Regions from separate parts of the Streptococcus sp. 1621 genome, predicted to be linked through region 1. Evidence: predicted binding sites of a transcription regulator. Region 1 holds the regulator's gene; the other holds the start of a gene.
The links. The regulator NrdR, encoded in region 1, represses ribonucleotide reductase genes. The targets are predictions, from matches to a motif close to ACACNATATATNGTGT.
Positions count from the first base shown of each region.

Region 1 (4,234 bases):
TCGTCATTTCCATGTTTCCCTTTAGCAAAATGCTGCTCCAATTCTTCAAAGTTGAAGTTGGAGGTGAAAAAGGTCGGTAAATTTTCCTGCATCCGATATTGAAGAATGACTTGCAGGATTTCATCACGCACCCAAGCTGTTGATTGCTCGGCACCAATATCATCTAAAATTAGGACTTCAGAAAGCTTAATCTCATCCACCAAGGTCTTGACATTACCATCACCGATAGCATTTTTGACATCTATGACAAAGCTAGGATAGTGGAGGAGAGTGGATGAAACACCACGTTTTTCTGATAAATCATGGGCTAAGGCAGCCACCATGAAACTTTTACCCACACCAAAGTCTCCATACAAGTAAAGACCTTTTCGAATAGCTGGATATTGCTCCACGAAGGCTAATAGCTTTTCAAAAACTGGCAAGCGCCCCAAATCATCCAAGTCTACTTGAGCCAAGCTAGCTTGCTTGAGACTGGCTGGCAGATTGATTAACTTGAGACGATTCTTAATAGCCGCTTCTTTTTCAGCCGCGATTAGTTCAGGAGTTTCTTCATAAGAAACATCCGCATAGCCATGATTCATAATCAAAATCGGCTTGTAGCCTTTGGCAATATAATCCGTATCACCACGGAGAAACTTGTCACGCTCGGTGATGTACTGATTAAACTTGGAGATACTGCGATTCAATTCCTCTGGAGTCAAGGATTCTTGCTGGATAAAAGCCGCAACATCAGGATCCTTCATGATTTTCTGGACCAAGTCTTGATAATGAAAACGGCTAGGTTGACGCTTGAGTACGTCTCCGACACTTTCCATCTAATCTCCTCCTTTTTCTAATCGAGCTAATAGTTCTTGTTTCTTACGTTCTAGTTCCAGACGAGTTTCCTCGCTGGTTTCATTCTTATAATCTGGATTGCTCCACTTGGGTACGTTGGACTTGGTATGACTCGGTTTACTGCCTTTTTGAGCCTGATTCTTCTGCCCACGTTCACGGATGCGCAAGACTGCCTCTTCTGCTGAATGGATCTTTTGATAGGCATAGTCATTGGCTACCTTCATGGCATATTTCTCATTGATATTTGCCGAATCCACCTTATTAAAGGTCAATAAAAGAATGATATTGATGACTTCGTCCAGCAAGCCCAAGCCAGCAATCTGTTGCAAGAGTTCTCTTTCTGTTTGGGTAATGGTTCCCTTGCGTGTTTGCTTGATTTCTGCCAAGAACTGCAGGGCAGTTTTACTTTTGGCTTCTTTGATAATGGTTGTTTCCTTAAGACTAAAGTCAGAGGAAATTGGTTTTTGAGCAATTTTTTCACGCATGCGTTTGGTTGAAATAACCTGGGAAACAGCTGTTGACTTAGCCAGTTGATAGGTTTCAAACCAAGTCCATTTTTTCTCCTCAGCAATGGCAAAGAGGTTTAAGACATCGGACTGCTCATCTGCAAAACGAAGCCCATCTCGAGCCATAAGCTGGCGAAAATGGTCCAAGTCAAAATCGTTGGCCACTTTCTTCTTGAGACCAAGGTCTTCTTGACTTCCCTGTTCTGCCAAGTCTGGAAAGACTTGATTGAGTGAGACAGGTATTTCTTCTCCCTCAGCACTCTCAACTTTCAAATCCTCCACAGCCGAGTCGCCAATCTTTTTCTCTAAAAGTCTACGATAAACAGGATGCTCCAAGAAATCTTGACTTGAAAGAGGAGCATGGATAACTATCTGATAGGTATCACCCTTTTGATAGAGGGTCAAGAGATTAAAAGCAGATAGGATTTTCAAAGATTTTAAAAGTCTGTCCATCCCAAAATTGAGATGATTGAGAATGCTTGAAAAAAGGTATTCCTTTCTGCCATTATCCCAAAAACTAATCGTATAAAGATAAAGGCTCAGTGCCTCCTGACCGATAATCGGGAGGTAGCACTGTACCAGAGATGAGATATCTTGCGACACCCGATTATTCTTTAGATAAGAAAAACGGTCAATTGGCTTCATTTATCTTTCCTTTTTCTTTTTAGAGGACTGAGTGATTTGTTGGAGCAAACTCTCTAGCTCACTGACATCCTTAAAACTACGATAGACACTGGCAAAACGCACATAGGTAATCTCATCTAACTCAGCCAACTCCTCCATGACGAGTGAACCAATGTCCTCACTTTGAATTTCATTTTCATTTCGACCACGGAGTTTCTGTTCGATACGATTGACTACCATGTTGATTTCATCACTTGACACAGGACGTTTCTGGGCTGAGCGGATAATCCCATTAAAGATTTTATCTCTGGAGAATTGTTCCCGTGTGCCATCTTTTTTAACAACCACTAAGGTTCTTTCTTCTACCCGTTCGTAGGTTGTAAAACGGTGCTGGCATTCGTCACACTCACGTCTTCTACGAATGGTGTTCCCTTCTTCTGCTTGGCGACTATCGATAACACTTGACTTGGTAGCCCCACATTTTGGACAACGCATCCTTTCCCTCCTTATCGTTTTCTTTTCATTATACCATTTTTTAAGCGATTCCCAAAACAATTCTTCTTTTTGCTTGACAAGTTTTTTGTTTTATTGTATTATTTAATTAAGACAAAAGGATAGGAGAAAGGAGACCAAGATGTCCTGGACATTTGACAACAAAAAACCCATCTATTTACAGATTATGGAGAAAATCAAGCTTCAGATTGTTTCCCATACACTGGAACCCAATCAACAACTTCCAACCGTGAGAGAGCTCGCTAGCGAGGCGGGTGTCAATCCAAACACCATCCAAAGAGCCTTGTCAGACCTTGAACGAGAAGGCTTTGTCTACAGCAAGCGAACAACTGGACGATTTGTGACTGAGGATAAGGAGCTAATCACCCAATCGCGCAAACAATTATCAGAAGAAGAATTGGAACACTTCGTTTCCTCCATGACCCATTTTGGCTATGAAAAAGAAGAACTACCAGGCGTAGTCGGCGATTATATTAAAGGAGTTTAAGCCTATGTCATTACTAGCATTTGAAAATGTATCCAAATCATATGGAGCAACCCCAGCCCTTGAAAATGTTTCCCTTGACATTCCAGCTGGAAAAATTGTTGGTCTCCTTGGACCAAACGGCTCAGGGAAAACAACCCTGATTAAACTAATCAATGGCCTCTTACAACCAGATCAAGGACGCGTCCTCATCAACGACATGGACCCAAGTCCAGCAACCAAGGCTATCGTAGCTTATTTGCCGGATACGACCTATCTCAATGAACAAATGAAGGTCAAAGAAGCCCTAACCTACTTCAAGACCTTCTATAAAGATTTCAATCTTGAACGCGCCCATCATCTACTTGCAGACCTCGGTATTGATGAAAACAGTCGTCTCAAGAAATTATCAAAAGGAAACAAGGAAAAGGTACAACTGATTTTGGTTATGAGCCGTGATGCTCGTCTCTACGTTTTGGACGAACCCATTGGTGGAGTGGATCCAGCAGCCCGTGAGTATATCCTCAATACTATTATCAACAACTACTCCCCAACTTCTACCGTTTTGATTTCTACCCACTTGATTTCGGATATCGAGCCAATCTTAGATGAAATTGTCTTCCTAAAAGACGGAAAAGTCGTCCGTCAAGGTAATGTAGATGATATTCGCTATGAGTCTGGTGAATCCATTGACCAACTCTTCCGTCAGGAATTTAAGGCCTAAGCAAAGGAGATTATTATGTTTTGGAATTTAGTTCGATACGAATTTAAAAATGTTAACAAGTGGTATTTAGCCCTCTACGCTGCTGTTCTAGTCCTTTCCGTTCCCCTGGGAATGCAAGGCCACTACTATAATTATATATCTTTCAAAGATAGCCAACCTTTCCTATTTATCTTTCTGGCTCTCGTCTTTGGTGGCTTGATAATTACACTGGGGATTTCAACTCTTTTCTTGATTATCAAACGCTTCAAAGGTAGTGTCTATGACCGCCAAGGCTATCTGACTTTGACCTTGCCAGTTTCTGAACACCATATCATCACAGCCAAACTAATCGGTGCTTTTATCTGGTCGTTGATTAGCACTGCTGTCTTACTCCTATGTATCTATATTATCTTATTGTCAACAAATTCTAATGAAGTTCAACTTTCTACTCTTCTGTCATTTGTTGGAGAACATTTTACCGGCTTTGGTCTTACTGTCTTATCCTTCCTGCTTAGTACAATTTCATTTATCCTCTGCATTTACTTGGCCATTTCCATCGGACAACTTTTCAACGAATACCGTACAGCACTC
Region 1 is NZ_VMLJ01000011.1:6,820-11,053, forward strand. It holds gene dnaI (primosomal protein DnaI) at 1-815, opposite strand, end outside; gene HT697_RS02215 (replication initiation and membrane attachment family protein) at 816-1,985, opposite strand; gene nrdR (transcriptional regulator NrdR) at 1,986-2,459, opposite strand; gene HT697_RS02225 (GntR family transcriptional regulator) at 2,599-2,964, shown strand; gene HT697_RS02230 (ABC transporter ATP-binding protein) at 2,969-3,664, shown strand; gene HT697_RS02235 (hypothetical protein) at 3,680-4,234, shown strand, end outside.

Region 2 (4,234 bases), on a different contig from region 1:
TTTGTGAAACTATGCAAAAAATCACTCAAACAGCCATCGCAAGCTGACAATCCTAGGACTTTTTGATATACTAAGACAGATAAATTGAATAGGAGAAACGATATGAGTGTGTATGGTAGAGTAGAAGAAGTTCATCAGGAGAATCGTGAACCTCTAGAATACCAAATCAAACAAGAATCGCATCATCGTGAATCAAGTCGTCTTCCTTTGGTGAAAATTTTACTATGGAGTACGCTTGTAACGGGGATAACTCTAGGAGTACCGCTATTACTCGATTTAATGAGTGCACAGGAAGTGCAGGATTTTTATACAGGTTGGGCCCTTCATCAGGCAGGGAAGATTTACAGCGATTATTATGGAAGTCAAGGTTTGCTTTATTATTTGCTGACTTACGTGACTCAGGGCGGATTTTTCTTTGCCATCTTTGAGTGGTTAGCCTTGGTAGCAGGAGGATTTTTCCTCTTTCGATCGGCAGACACCTTGACAGAGCAAGGAGACCAAGCTGGACAAGTGGTGACTATTTTTTACATGCTAGTTACAGGTCTTGCTTTTGGTGGAGGTTATGCGACTCTTTTAGCGCTTCCTTTCTTATTAGCAGCCTTTAGTTTAGTTGCGACTTATCTAAGCAATCCAAGCCATGATAAGGGATTTGTACGGATTGGGCTGGCTTTGGCAGGAGGATTTTTCTTTGCTCCCTTATCATCGCTCCTGTTTATTGCTGTAGTGAGTTTAGGCTTGTTGGTCTTTAACCTTGGGCATAGACGCTTTGCGCATGGGTTTTATCAGTTTCTTGCAGTGGCTTTAGGTTTTTCACTTATCTTTTATCCAACTGCCTACTATAGTGTTGCAACAGGAAGTTTTGGGGATGCCATTAGTGGTATTCGTTATCCTATTGACAGTATTAGCTTTGATTTCACTTCTAAAATTTTAGAGAATATGGCTTTTTATGGCTTGTTGTCCCTTGGTTTGGGATTTGTGGTTTGTATCTTTTTAGGTCTCTTTCAATCCAAGCCCTCTAAACTATACGTCATTTCGGTTCCTGCAAGTCTTGTGACAATTTTAGGTTTGATTTTGCTTTTCTTTTCACAAGAGCCTCTGCACGCTTCTTATTTGATGGTCGTCTTCCCTGTTTTCCTACTTTTATTGGTAACCAATATTAAGAGTCAACAGAGGGGGCGTAGTGTTAGAAGAAGACGAAGAGAAACGCCAGTTAGCCTATGGAGTCGTTTCTTCAAAGGAAATCTATATCTGCCAGTTTTAGGGCTTGTCTATCTTTTGTCTGTTCCTTTTTTGATGAAGTTTGTTCTTTATCCGGTACCTTATCAAGAACGTGATCGTCTTGCTGATTTGGTAAAAGAGGAGACAAATACGGAAGATGCTATCTATGCATGGGATGATACTGCGACTCTTTATCGTAAGAGTGAGCGCTTGTCGCCATCGGCGATTTTGTCTCCCGTGCACTATACAGCAACTGAGGAAAATCGGAATAAGTTACTCAATGACTTGAAAGAAAAACAACCTAAGGTGATTGTGGTAAATGACAAGGTGCCAGTCTGGTCTGAAGTAGAAACAATCTTGAAAGAAAATTACCAACAAGTAAAGACTGATTACTCAGAGTTTAAAGTCTATAAAATCAAATAACCAAATCAATATCTTGTGTATTTTTAAAAATTTTAGGATTTTTAACACAAGATATTGATTTTTCTTTTTAGAGTGGTATAATACTTTTTAGAAAGAACATTTTAGAAAAGAGCATGCATATGATTGCACTAGAAGAAAAAATTACAATTTTGCCAACTCTCTTCGTCGAGAAACGAGATGGGAGACGTGTTGTATTTGATGTGGATAAGATTGACAAGGCTCTCCACAAGGCGGCAGACAAGGTTATGGATGTGACACCCTTAGTCGAAAAGCGCCTAAATGCTCTGACCGAGCGTATTGTCACAGAAATTCATAGTCGCTTTCCACAGGGAGTTAAGATTTACGAAATTCAAAATATCGTAGAACATGAACTGCTTGAAGCCAAAGAATATGCGCTGGCTGAGGAGTATATTACTTATCGGACACAGAGGGATTTTGAGCGTTCAAAAGCGACGGATATCAACTTTAGTATCCATAAACTACTCAACAAAGACCAGGCAGTTGTCAATGAAAATGCCAATAAAGACAGCGATGTCTTTAATACCCAGCGTGATTTGACAGCGGGTATTGTTGGGAAATCAATCGGACTGCAAATGCTTCCTAAGCATGTAGCCAATGCCCACCAAAAAGGGGATATCCATTATCACGATCTGGACTACAGCCCCTATACACCTATGACCAACTGCTGTTTGATTGATTTCAAGGGGATGTTGGAAAATGGTTTTAAGATTGGAAATGCAGAGGTAGAAAGTCCCAAGTCTATCCAGACTGCGACAGCTCAGATTTCGCAAATCATCGCAAACGTTGCTTCTAGCCAGTATGGCGGCTGTTCAGCTGACCGTATCGATGAAGTTTTGGCGCCTTATGCAGAGAAGAATTATCAAAAACATCTCAAAGATGCAGAAGAATGGGTCTTGCCTGAAAAACGGGAAGATTATGCTTGGGAGAAAACTCAAAAAGACATCTATGATGCTATGCAATCTCTCGAGTATGAAATCAATACTCTCTTCACTTCAAACGGACAAACGCCTTTTACTTCTCTAGGCTTTGGTCTAGGAACTAGTCGCTTTGAGAGGGAAATTCAAAAAGCTATCTTGACCATTCGGATCAAGGGGCTCGGTTCAGAACACCGCACAGCTATCTTCCCTAAACTTATCTTCACGCTTAAAAGAGGACTCAACTTGGAGGAAGGGACACCCAACTACGACATCAAGCAGTTGGCTCTAGAGTGCGCAACCAAACGGATGTACCCAGATGTTTTGTCCTATGATAAGATTGTTGACTTGACAGGTTCTTTTAAGGTACCTATGGGTTGCCGTTCTTTCCTTCAAGGATGGAAAGACGAGAATGGCGTAGAAGTCAATTCAGGTCGGATGAATTTAGGTGTTGTGACGGTCAACCTTCCTCGTATTGCCCTCGAGTCTGAGGGTGACATGAATAAGTTCTGGGAAATCTTTAACGAGCGTATGAATATCGCTGAAGATGCTCTGGTTTACCGTGTCGAACGAACTAAGGAAGCAACACCAGCAAATGCTCCTATCCTGTATCAATACGGTGCTTTTGGTCATCGTCTAGGTAAAGAAGAAAGCGTTGACCAGCTCTTTAAGAATCGTCGTGCGACAGTTTCACTGGGCTATATCGGCTTGTATGAAGTAGCGACAGTTTTCTTTGGTAACAGCTGGGAAAGCAATCCAGATGCTAAGGAATTCACGCTAGACATTATTCGAGATATGAAACGCCGTGTAGAAGAGTGGTCTGACCAATATGGATATCATTTTTCTATCTACTCAACACCGTCTGAAAGTTTGACAGACCGTTTCTGCCGACTAGATACAGAGAAGTTTGGTTCTATTCCTGATATTACAGATAAGGAATACTACACTAACTCTTTCCACTACGATGTTCGTAAAAATCCAACACCGTTTGAAAAATTAGACTTTGAGAAAGTCTATCCAGAAGCGGGTGCGTCAGGTGGTTTCATTCATTATTGTGAGTATCCAGTCCTCCAGCAAAATCCAAAGGCCTTGGAAGCTGTCTGGGATTACGCTTATGATCGTGTGGGATATTTGGGAACCAATACTCCGATTGATCGTTGCTATAAGTGTGATTTTGAAGGAGATTTTGAACCAACTGAGAGGGGCTTTGCTTGTCCTAACTGTGGCAATAGCGACCCTAAAACAGTAGACGTTGTTAAACGGACTTGTGGCTATTTAGGCAATCCTCAAGCAAGACCTATGGTCAACGGCCGTCACAAGGAAATCGCTGCGCGTGTCAAACATATGAATGGCTCAACGATTAAAATAGCTGGCCACCAAGTAACAAATTAGAAAGAAATAAAATGGGGAAATATCAATTAGACGATAAGGGTCGCGCACAAGTGACTCGTTATCACGAGAAACACTCTAAAGGTGGAGCTGATAAGAAAGAACGCTTGCTCAGCCTCAGAGAACAATTTTTAAACAAGAACAAGAAAAAATAAAAGTGAGAGTCAGCTCTCGCTTTTCTCATAGTGGGAGGTAAGGATGGAATTACGCAGACCAAGATTAGCAGATGAAGAAACAGTTTTAGAGATGATGGCAGAGTTTGAAAAGAG
Region 2 is NZ_VMLJ01000034.1:1,718-5,951, reverse strand. It holds gene HT697_RS07570 (damage-inducible protein CinA) at 103-1,641, shown strand; gene nrdD (anaerobic ribonucleoside-triphosphate reductase) at 1,761-3,968, shown strand; gene HT697_RS07560 (hypothetical protein) at 3,980-4,120, shown strand; gene HT697_RS07555 (GNAT family N-acetyltransferase) at 4,164-4,234, shown strand, end outside.
Region 2: nrdD (anaerobic ribonucleoside-triphosphate reductase) is a predicted target of NrdR. The motif match lies at 1,686-1,701, and genes of this name have one in related genera.